Regions from separate parts of the Streptomyces sp. CRN 30 genome, predicted to be linked through region 1. Evidence: riboswitches for the same ligand, from Rfam matches in the RefSeq annotation. Region 1 holds a riboswitch; each other region holds the start of a gene.

Region 1 (3,267 bases):
GGGCGATGCCGGAGCCGGCGAGCCACGCGGTGGCGGGCCGGGCGCCGACCCCGACGACGACCGCGCCCGCGGGCAGCCGGGTGCCGTCGTCGAGGACGACCGCGCCGGGCTCGACGCGCGCCACACGCGCGCGGGTGCGCAGAACGGCTCCGGCGTCGGCGTACCAGCCGGTCATCGGGGCGGCCACCTCCGCGGGCAGCGCGCCGGCCAGCGGCCGGTCGGCGGCCTCCACGACGGTCACCGCGCACCCGGCCTCCCGCGCGGCGGTCGCGAACTCGGCGCCGATCCACCCCGCGCCGACGACCACGACGTCGTGCTGGGCGGTGAGCACCGGGCGCAGCCGCGCGGCGTCGTCCAGGGTGCGCAGCAGGTGGACGCCGGGGACCCCGTCGGCGCCGGGCAGCCGGAGCGGCTCGGCGCCGGTCGCGAGGACCAGGGCGTCGTAGGGCACCGGTCCCGCGGAGGTGTCGAGGAGGTGGTCGCCGGGGCGGACGGCCAGTGCCTCGCAGCCGAGCCGCACCTCGATGCCGAGCGCCTCGAAGTCGATGTCGAAGGCGGAGCCGTCGGCCGTGCCGAGGAGGACGGCCTTGGACAGCGGGGGCCGGTCGTAGGGCGGGTGCGGCTCCGCGCCGATCAGCGTCACCGTGCCGGTGAACCCCTGCTCGCGCAGGGCGACCGCCGTCTGCACGCCGGCCATGCCGGCGCCCACGACGACCACGCGCCGCGCGGAGCCTCCTCGCTCCTGCGTCTGCTCGCTCACCTGATCACCTTAGACACCTGACTCACTGTCAGTCAGGGGGCACGGTCAGTGAGGTGCTGCACATTCCGCTGGGTGTTCCGCGACCTGTTCCACGACGCTCGTGCCGCTGCCCGCGCGGGACTCCCACTCCCAGGTCTCCTCCAGGCGCACCCGCCCGTCGGGGAGCGCGACGACGGTGGAGCGGCAGTGACCCGAGGCGGTGGTGCCGTCGGTCCTGAGCTGCACGTAGCGGAAGTCGAGGCGGTCCCCCGCGCGCGTGCCGACGAGGTGGCCGCGCGCGATGTCGCCGCCCGCGTACTCGGCCCAGACCGCGCCGTCCGCCTCGTGGTACGTGAAGCGGGTGCCGGTGCCCACCTGTCCTGGGGCCTGGTCGGTCACGGGGGCGAGGACGAGGCCGTCGAGCGAAGGTGCCACCTGGGGACGCTCCCTTACAGCGGTCGATGACGAGCGGTTAGGGTGGCCAACGTAAAGCACTCGCGGGAGCCCGGACGCACCGGGCTGAGAGGGAGGCTGGCGGCCTCCGACCGTACGAACCTGATCCGGGTCATGCCGGCGAAGGGAGGGGCTGGAAGCCCATGGCGCCTACGTCCGAACCACCGCGCACCGGTGACGTCCTGGTCGTCGGGGGCGGGATCATCGGCCTGGTCACGGCCTGGCGGGCCGCGCAGCGCGGGCTGGCCACGGCGGTGGTGGACCCCGCGCCGGGCGGCGGGGCCGCGCGCGTGGCGGCCGGGATGCTGGCCGCCGTCACCGAGCTGCACTACGGCGAGCAGACGCTCCTCGCGCTGAACCTGGCGTCGGCCCGCCGCTACCCGTCCTTCGCCGCCGAGCTGTCCGACGCGACCGGCCTCGACCTCGGCTACCGCCCCTGCGGCACCCTCGCCGTCGCGCTCGACGCCGACGACCGGGCGCACCTGCGCGAGCTGCACGCGTTCCAGCGGCGGTCGGGCCTGGAGTCCGAGTGGCTGTCGGGGCGTGAGTGCCGGCGCCTGGAGCCGATGCTGGCGCCGGGTGTGCGCGGCGGCCTGCGGGTCGACGGCGACCACCAGATCGACCCCAGGCTGCTGGCCGCGGCGCTGCTCGTCGCCTGCGAACGGGCCGGGGTGGCCTTCCACCGGACCACGGCCGGGCGGCTCACCGTCGCCGGGGACCGGGCCACGGGTGTGGTGACGGCCGACGGCACCACCCTGGAGGCGGACCGGACCGTGCTGGCCGCGGGCAGCCTCAGCAGCCGGCTGGCGGGCGTCCCCGGCGGTCTGCTGCCGCCGGTACGGCCCGTGAAGGGCCAGGTGGTGCGGTTGACGATGCCGTCCGGGCAGCCGCCGCTGCTGCACCGCACGGTCCGCGCGGTGGTCCGCGGCAACCCCCTGTACCTCGTTCCGCGCGAGAGCGGCGAACTCGTCGTCGGCGCGACCAGCGAGGAACTGGGCTGGGACACCACGGTCACCGCGGGCGGCGTCTACGAGCTGCTGCGGGACGCCCACGAGCTGGTCCCGGGCATCACCGAGCTGCCTCTGGCGGAGACCCTCGCGGGCCTGCGCCCCGGCTCCCCGGACAACGCGCCGCTGCTCGGCCCGACCGCGCTGGACGGCCTGCTGCTGGCCACCGGGCACTTCCGCAACGGCGTGCTGCTCACGCCCGTCACCGGCGACGTCATGGCGCACGTACTGACCACCGGGGAGCTGCCCGAGGAGGCCCGCCCCTTCACCCCCGGGCGGTTCGGCGCCGCCCCCGCACCCACGGAGCAGCCGGCATGATCATCACGGTCAACGGGGAGCCGCGCGAGACGGCCCCCGGCACCGCCCTGGACGCCCTCGTACGGACGCTCACCGCGGCGCCGTCCGGAGTGGCCGCCGCCCTCAACGAGACAGTCGTCCCGCGCGCCCAGTGGCCCGCCACCGCGCTGGCCGACGGCGACCGCGTCGAAGTCCTCACCGCCGTACAAGGAGGCTGATCCCATGGCCGACGACCCCTTCGTCCTCGGCGGTACGTCGTATACGTCCCGCCTGATCATGGGCACGGGCGGGGCGCCCAGCCTCGACGTGCTGGAACGCTCCCTGGTGGCGTCCGGGACCGAGCTGACGACGGTCGCGATGCGGCGCGTGGACCCGTCCGTGCACGGCTCGGTGCTGTCGGTGCTGGAGCGGCTCGGCATCCGGGTGCTGCCCAACACGGCGGGGTGCTTCACCGCCGGGGAGGCCGTGCTCACCGCCCGCCTCGCGCGCGAGGCGCTCGGTACCGACCTGGTGAAGCTGGAGGTCATCGCCGACGAGCGCACCCTGCTGCCGGACCCGGTGGAGCTGCTGGACGCGGCGGAGACGCTGGTCGACGACGGTTTCACGGTGTTGCCTTACACCAACGACGACCCGGTGCTGGCGCGGAAGCTGGAGGACGTCGGCTGCGCGGCGATCATGCCGCTCGGCTCGCCCATCGGCTCCGGGCTGGGCATCCGCAACCCGCACAACTTCCAGCTGATCGTCGAGCACGCGCGCGTACCGGTGATCCTG
Region 2 (3,267 bases), on a different contig from region 1:
GCCCGCCGCGCCCCAGCAGGGCCAGGAAGGCGGTTCCGACGACGACGGTGGGCAGCACGAACGGCACGGTGACGACCGCGCGCAGGACCTGCTTGCCCCTGAACTCGAAGCGCGCGAAGACGTACGCGCCGGGGAGTGCGATCAGCAGGGTGAGCGCCGTGGAGGCGAGCGCCTGCCAGGTGGTGAACCACAGCACGTGCCGGATCCCGGAGTCCGCCAGCACGTCCCCGATGCGCCCGAACTTCCAGTTCCCGTCGATCCTCAGCCCGCGCGCGACGATCGCGGCGACGGGACGGGCGAAGAAGAGCGCGAAGAACGCGACCGGCAGGGCCATCAGCCCCAGCCGGACCGCGCTCGGACGCAGGAGCCTTCTCCCTCTGCCCCGGGACGACCTCACTTCAGTACGAGCGACGTCCACGCCTTGACCCACTCGTCACGGTTCTCGGCGATCGTCTCCGGCGCCATGGTCTCCGGTTCGTCGACCTCGACGGCGTACTTGCGGTACTCCTCCGGCAGTTGCGCACCCTCCCGTACGGGATCGACGAACATGTTCAGCGGCATGTCGTCCTGGAAGGTCTTGCCGATCATGAAGTCCAGGAGCGCCTTGCCGCCCTCGGGGTTCCCGGCGTTGCTCAGCAGCCCCGCGTACTCCACCTGCCGGAAGCAGGTGCCCGTCGCGACACCGGTCGGCGCGGTCTCCGGCTGCGGGTCGGCGAAGATCGCCTCGGCGGGCGGCGAGGAGGCGTACGAGACGACCAGCGGCCGCTCGCCCCCGGCCTTCTTCCCGCCGGCGGACCCGGAGAACTCCTCGTTGTATGCCTGCTCCCAGCCGTCGACGACCTTGACGCCGTTGGCCTCGAGCTTCTTCCAGTAGTCCTGCCACTGGTCGTCCCCGTACGCGGCGGCGGTGCCGAGGAGGAAACCGAGACCCGGGGAGGAGGTGGCGGCGTTGGAGGTGACGAGGAGGTCCTTGTACGCGGGCTCGGCCAGGTCGTCGAAGGAGGCCGGCGGATCGAGCTCGTGCTCCGCGAAGTACGCCTTGTCGTAGTTGACGCAGACGTCACCCGTGTCGACTGCCGTCACCCGGTGCCCGTCCTGGTCGGCCCGGTACTCCGGCAGGACGGCGTCGGACTCCTTCGCCTCGTACGGCTGGAACAGCCCGTTGTCGAGGGCCCGGGACAGCAGGGTGTTGTCGACGCCGAAGAGGACGTCGCCCTGCGGGTTGTCCTTGGTCAGGATCGCCTTGTTGACGGCCTGCCCGGCGTCCCCGTCCTTCAGCACCCTGACCTGGTAACCGGACTCCTCCTCGAACGCCTCCAGTACGTCCTCGGAGGCGGCGAAGGAGTCGTGGCTGACGAGCGTGACGGTCTTCGGGTCGCCGTCGTCCCCGCTGCCGCCGCCGGAGTCGGACGACCCGCACGCGGCGAGCGTGAGGACCCCCAGGCCGATGACGACGGCAGCGCACTTCCTGGTGGTGCCGGTGGTGCTGGTGCTCACTGATTTTCCTCCTGGGATGACCAGGAAGAGACGCGGCCCTGCCCGGGACCCTCGCGGGTTCCCGGGCAGGGCGCAACAGCTCGAGTGGTGACCGATCTCCCTACCCAGAATGACCTGGGCCAGGTTCGGAGGGTCTGCGGATGCTCCCGCACTCTCAGCGCTGTGGCGCTCCCCTGTCGGAATATGAAGATGTGTGTACGCCGGTCAGCGTACCCCGCGGCCGGACGACGGCCCGCTGCCTACCGCTCGGTGGCCGCCAGCTGGCCGCACGCCCCGTCGATCTCCTGACCGCGGGTGTCCCGGACGGTGACCGGCACCCCGTGGGCCGCGATCGCCTCCACGAACGCCTTCTCGTCCTCGGGCCGCGAGGCGGTCCACTTGGAGCCGGGCGTCGGGTTGAGCGGGATCAGGTTCACGTGCACGGGCCTGCCCTTGAGCAGCCGCCCGAGGCGGTCGCCGCGCCACGCCTGGTCGTTGATGTCCCGGATGAGCGCGTACTCGATGGACAGCCGCCGCCCGGACCTGGCCGCGTACTCGAACCCGGCGTCCAGCACCTCGCGCACCTTCCACCGCGTGTTCACGGGGACGAGGGTGTCGCGCAGCTCGTCGTCCGGGGCGTGCAGCGAGATGGCGAGCCGGCACTTGAAGCCCTCGTCGGCGAACCGGTTGATGGCCGGGACCAGTCCGACGGTGGACACGGTGATCCCCCGCTGCGACAGCCCCAGCCCGTCCGGCTCCGGGTCGGTCAGCGCCCGGATGGCGCCCACGACCCGCTTGTAGTTGGCGAGCGGCTCCCCCATGCCCATGAAGACGATGTTGCTGAGCCGCGCCGGACCACCGGGGATCTCCCCGTCCCGGAGCGCCCGCATCCCGTCCACGATCTGGTGCACGATCTCGGCGGTGGACAGGTTCCGGTCGAGTCCGGCCTGGCCGGTGGCGCAGAACGGGCAGTTCATCCCGCAGCCGGCCTGCGAGCTGATGCACATGGTCACCCGGTCCGGGTAACGCATCAGCACGGACTCGACGAGCGTGCCGTCGAAGAGCCGCCACAGGGTCTTGCGGGTGGTTTCCTGGTCGGTCGACAGATGCCGCACGACCGTCATCAGCTCGGGAAGCAGTGCCTCCTGGAGCTTGGCGCGGGAGGAGGCGGGGATGTCGGTCCACTGCTCCGGGTCGTGCGCGTACCGCGCGAAGTAGTGCTGGGACAGCTGCTTCGCACGGAACGGCTTCTCGCCGACCGCGGCAACCGCCTCCTTGCGCTCGGCGGGCGTGAGGTCGGCGAGATGCCGCGGCGGCTTCTTGGCTCCGCGCGGCGCGACGAAAGTGAGTTCTCCGGGCTTAGGCATGGCTGGTCCAGTGTCGCAGATCAACTCCGGCAGCCCGGGCCGGAGCGGGGGTGGGGGTGGTCACCCCCGGGTGCCGGCTGTCGGCGCCGGCCGTCCCCGGACGGCCCAAGGACGGCCCGGGGACGGCCCGGGGGCTCGGCTACGCGAGCAGGCACACGGCCACTTCGTCCGGGAGCCGCTCCGCGGCGCGCGAAAGGGCCCGCCGTCGACAGGACGGAGGGCCCCTCACGTACGAGCAGCGCCGGCCGGGCGCCCGGGTCGGGTCAGCCCGTTCCCACGAACGCGACCATCAGCAGCCACACGACCGGAGCCGTGGGGAGCAGTGAGTCCAGGCGGTCCATGATCCCGCCGTGGCCCGGCAACAGGGTGCCCATGTCCTTGATGCCCAGGTCACGCTTGATCATGGACTCGCCGAGGTCACCGA
Region 3 (3,267 bases), on a different contig from region 1:
AGCACTACTTCGCGCGGTACGCGCACGACCCGCAGGAGTGGACCGACATCCCCGCCGGCTCCCGGGAGAGGCTGCGCGAGGCGCTGCTGCCCGAGCTGATGACGGTCGTGCGCCACCTGTCCACGGACGAGGGCACCACCCGCAAGACGCTGTGGCGGCTCTTCGACGGCACGCTGGTCGAGTCGGTGCTCATGCGCTACCCGGACCGGGTCACCATGTGCATCAGCTCGCAGGCAGGCTGCGGGATGAACTGCCCGTTCTGCGCCACGGGCCAGGCGGGCCTCGACCGCAACCTCTCGACCGCCGAGATCGTGCACCAGATCGTGGACGGGATGCGCGCGCTCCGCGACGGCGAGGTCCCCGGCGGCCCGGCGCGTCTCAGCAACATCGTCTTCATGGGGATGGGCGAGCCCCTCGCCAACTACAACCGGGTCGTGGGAGCCATCCGCCGGCTGACCGACCCGGAGCCCGACGGCGTCGGCCTGTCCCAGCGGGGCATCACCGTCTCCACGGTCGGCCTCGTCCCGGCGATCAACCGCCTCGCCGACGAGGGCCTCAAGTGCCGCCTGGCGATCTCGCTGCACGCGCCCGACGACGAGCTGCGCGACACCCTCGTACCGGTCAACACCCGGTGGAAGGTGCGCGAGGTGCTGGACGCCGGGTTCGACTACGCGGCGCGGTCCGGCCGCCGGCTCTCCATCGAGTACGCGCTGATCCGCGACATCAACGACCAGGCGTGGCGCGGCGACCGGCTCGGGCGGCTGCTCAAGGGCAAGCCCGTGCACGTCAACCTCATCCCGCTCAACCCCACCCCGGGCTCCAAGTGGACCGCGTCCCGGCCCGAGGACGAGAAGGCGTTCGTCGAGGCGATCGCGGCCCACGGGGTGCCGGTGACCGTCCGGGACACCCGTGGTCAGGAGATCGACGGGGCGTGCGGTCAGCTCGCCGCCACCGAGCGGTAACCTGGCGACGCGGGAACACATCTTCATATTCCGACAGGGGAGCGCCACAGCGCTGAGAGTGCGGCACCGAGCCGCAGACCCTCCGAACCTGGCCCAGGTCATTCTGGGTAGGGAGATCGGTCACCACTCATCGAGCTGTTGCGCCCTGCCCGGACTCCCGACGGAGCTCCGGGCAGGGCCGCGTCTCTTCCTGGTCCGTCCCAGGAGGAAAAAGTGAGCATCACACGCAAGGCCACCGTCCTGGCCGTCGGGATCGGTCTCGTCGCGCTGTCCGCGTGCGGGTCCTCGTCCGACGACGAGGCGTCCGGCGGCGACTCCAAAACCGTCACCCTCGTCAGCCACGACTCGTGGGCCGCGTCGAAGGACGTCATCGCCGCCTTCGAGAAGAGCTCCGGGTACCAGGTCAAGGTGCTGGAGGACGGCGATGCCGGGCAGGCCGTCAACAAGGCGATCCTCACCAAGGACAACCCGCAGGGCGACGTCCTCTTCGGCGTCGACAACACCCTGCTCTCCCGCGCCCTCGACAACGGGCTCTTCCAGCCGTACGAGGCGAAGGGCGTCGACGGCGTGGACAAGAGCTACCGGCTGGACGACCGGAACCGGGTCACGCCCGTCGACTACGGCGACATCTGCGTCAACTACGACAAGGCGTACTTCAGCGAGCACGGGATCGATCCGCCGACGTCGTTCGCGGACCTCGTCGAGCCGGCCTACAAGAACCTGCTGGTGACCGAGAACGCCGGGACGTCGTCGCCGGGCCTTGGGTTCCTGCTCGGGACCGCCGCCGCGTACGGCGATGAGGGCTGGGAGGGGTACTGGAAGAAGCTCCGGGCCAACGGTGTGAAGGTCGTCGACGGGTGGGAGCAGGCGTACAACGAGGAGTTCTCCGGGTCGGCCGGCGGCAAGAAGGCCGGCGGTGACCGGCCGCTCGTCGTCTCCTACGCCTCCTCGCCGCCGGTGGAGGTCGTCTACGCCGACCCGCAGCCGAAGACCGCGCCCACCGGCGTGGCGACCGGCACGTGCTTCCGGCAGACCGAGTTCGCCGGGCTGCTGAGCAACGCGGAGAACCCCGAGGGCGGCAAGGCGCTCCTGGACTTCCTGATCAGCAAGAGGTTCCAGGAGGACATGCCGCTGAACATGTACGTCAACCCGGTCGTCGACGACGCCGAGCTGCCCGCCGTGTACTCGGACAACATTCCGGAGATCGACGACCCGGAGACGATGGCCCCGGCGGAGATCGCCGGCAACCGCGACGACTGGGTCAGGTCGTGGACCTCGCTCGTACTCAAGTAGGCAGCGAGGCAAGGGCCGGGCGGCGCGGTGACGCGGCGCGGCTCGGCCTGCTCGCCGTGCCCGTCGCGTTCTTCGCCGTCTTCTTCGCCTGGCCCGTCGCGGCGATCGTCGCGCGGGGGCTGAAGGACGACGCCGGGTGGCACCTCGGCCGGATCACGGAGGTGCTGACCGCCTCCGACGTACGGCACGTCCTGTGGTTCACCACCTGGCAGGCGCTGGCGTCCACCGCGCTCACCCTGCTGATCGCGCTGCCGGGCGCGTACGTCTTCGCCCGGCTCGACTTTCCCGGCAAGCAGGTGCTGCGGGCCGTGGTGACGGTGCCGTTCGTGCTGCCGACCGTCGTCGTCGGGACGGCGTTCCTGGCGCTGGTCGGCCGCGGCGGGCTGCTCGACGACCTGTGGGGCGTACGCCTGGACACCACCGTGTGGGCGATCCTGCTCGCGCACGTCTTCTTCAACTACGCCGTCGTCGTGCGCACCGTCGGCGGGCTGTGGGCGCAGCTCGACCCGCGGCAGGAGGAGGCCGCGCGGATGCTCGGCGCCTCCCGGTTCGCCGCCTGGCGGCGGGTCACGCTGCCCGCGCTGGTGCCCGCCGTCGCCGCCGCCGCGCTGATGGTGTTCCTGTTCACCTTCACCTCCTTCGGTGTCGTGCAGATCCTCGGCGGGCCCACCTTCTCCACCCTGGAGGTGGAGATCTACCGGCAGACCTCGCAGCTCTTCGACCTGTCCACGGCCGCCGTGCTGACGATGATCCAGTTCGCGGCGGTCCTCGCGATCCTCGCCGTGCACGCCTGGACGGTACGGCGGCGGGAGACCGCGCTGCGTCTGGTCGACGCCGCCCGGACCGCGCGCCGGCCGCGCGGCGCCGGGCAGTGGGCGCTGCTGGGCGGGGTCCTCGCCACCGTCGCCGTACTGGTCCTGCTGCCGCTCGCCGTGCTGGTCGGGCGGTCGCTGGGCGACGGCTTCGGCTACTACCGGGCGCTGACCCGCGAGGACGGCGGCGCCTTCCTGGT

What was found. A riboswitch is a leader RNA that binds a small molecule or an ion and turns the genes downstream of it on or off. The one in region 1 is predicted to bind thiamine pyrophosphate.
Region 2: it holds a riboswitch for thiamine pyrophosphate, as region 1 does, so the genes downstream of both, UW392_RS00475 (thiamine ABC transporter substrate-binding protein) here and thiO (glycine oxidase ThiO) in region 1, are expected to answer to the same signal.
Region 3: it holds a riboswitch for thiamine pyrophosphate, as region 1 does, so the genes downstream of both, UW392_RS37420 (thiamine ABC transporter substrate-binding protein) here and thiO (glycine oxidase ThiO) in region 1, are expected to answer to the same signal.

What each region holds. Positions count from the first base shown of each region.
Region 1 covers NZ_JAVRHI010000062.1:17,084-20,350, forward strand. The annotation lists gene UW392_RS06295 (FAD-dependent oxidoreductase) at 1-760, opposite strand, end outside; gene UW392_RS06300 (hypothetical protein) at 806-1,174, opposite strand; TPP riboswitch at 1,227-1,338, shown strand; gene thiO (glycine oxidase ThiO) at 1,336-2,517, shown strand; gene thiS (sulfur carrier protein ThiS) at 2,514-2,714, shown strand; gene UW392_RS06315 (thiazole synthase) at 2,719-3,267, shown strand, end outside.
Region 2 covers NZ_JAVRHI010000004.1:1,484-4,750, reverse strand. The annotation lists gene UW392_RS00480 (ABC transporter permease) at 1-334, opposite strand, end outside; gene UW392_RS00475 (thiamine ABC transporter substrate-binding protein) at 394-1,497, opposite strand; TPP riboswitch at 1,577-1,682, opposite strand; gene rlmN (23S rRNA (adenine(2503)-C(2))-methyltransferase RlmN) at 1,737-2,843, opposite strand; gene UW392_RS00465 (phosphatidate cytidylyltransferase) at 3,107-3,267, opposite strand, start outside.
Region 3 covers NZ_JAVRHI010000351.1:2,047-5,313, reverse strand. The annotation lists gene rlmN (23S rRNA (adenine(2503)-C(2))-methyltransferase RlmN) at 1-962, shown strand, start outside; TPP riboswitch at 988-1,094, shown strand; gene UW392_RS37420 (thiamine ABC transporter substrate-binding protein) at 1,176-2,255, shown strand; gene UW392_RS37415 (iron ABC transporter permease) at 2,231-3,267, shown strand, end outside.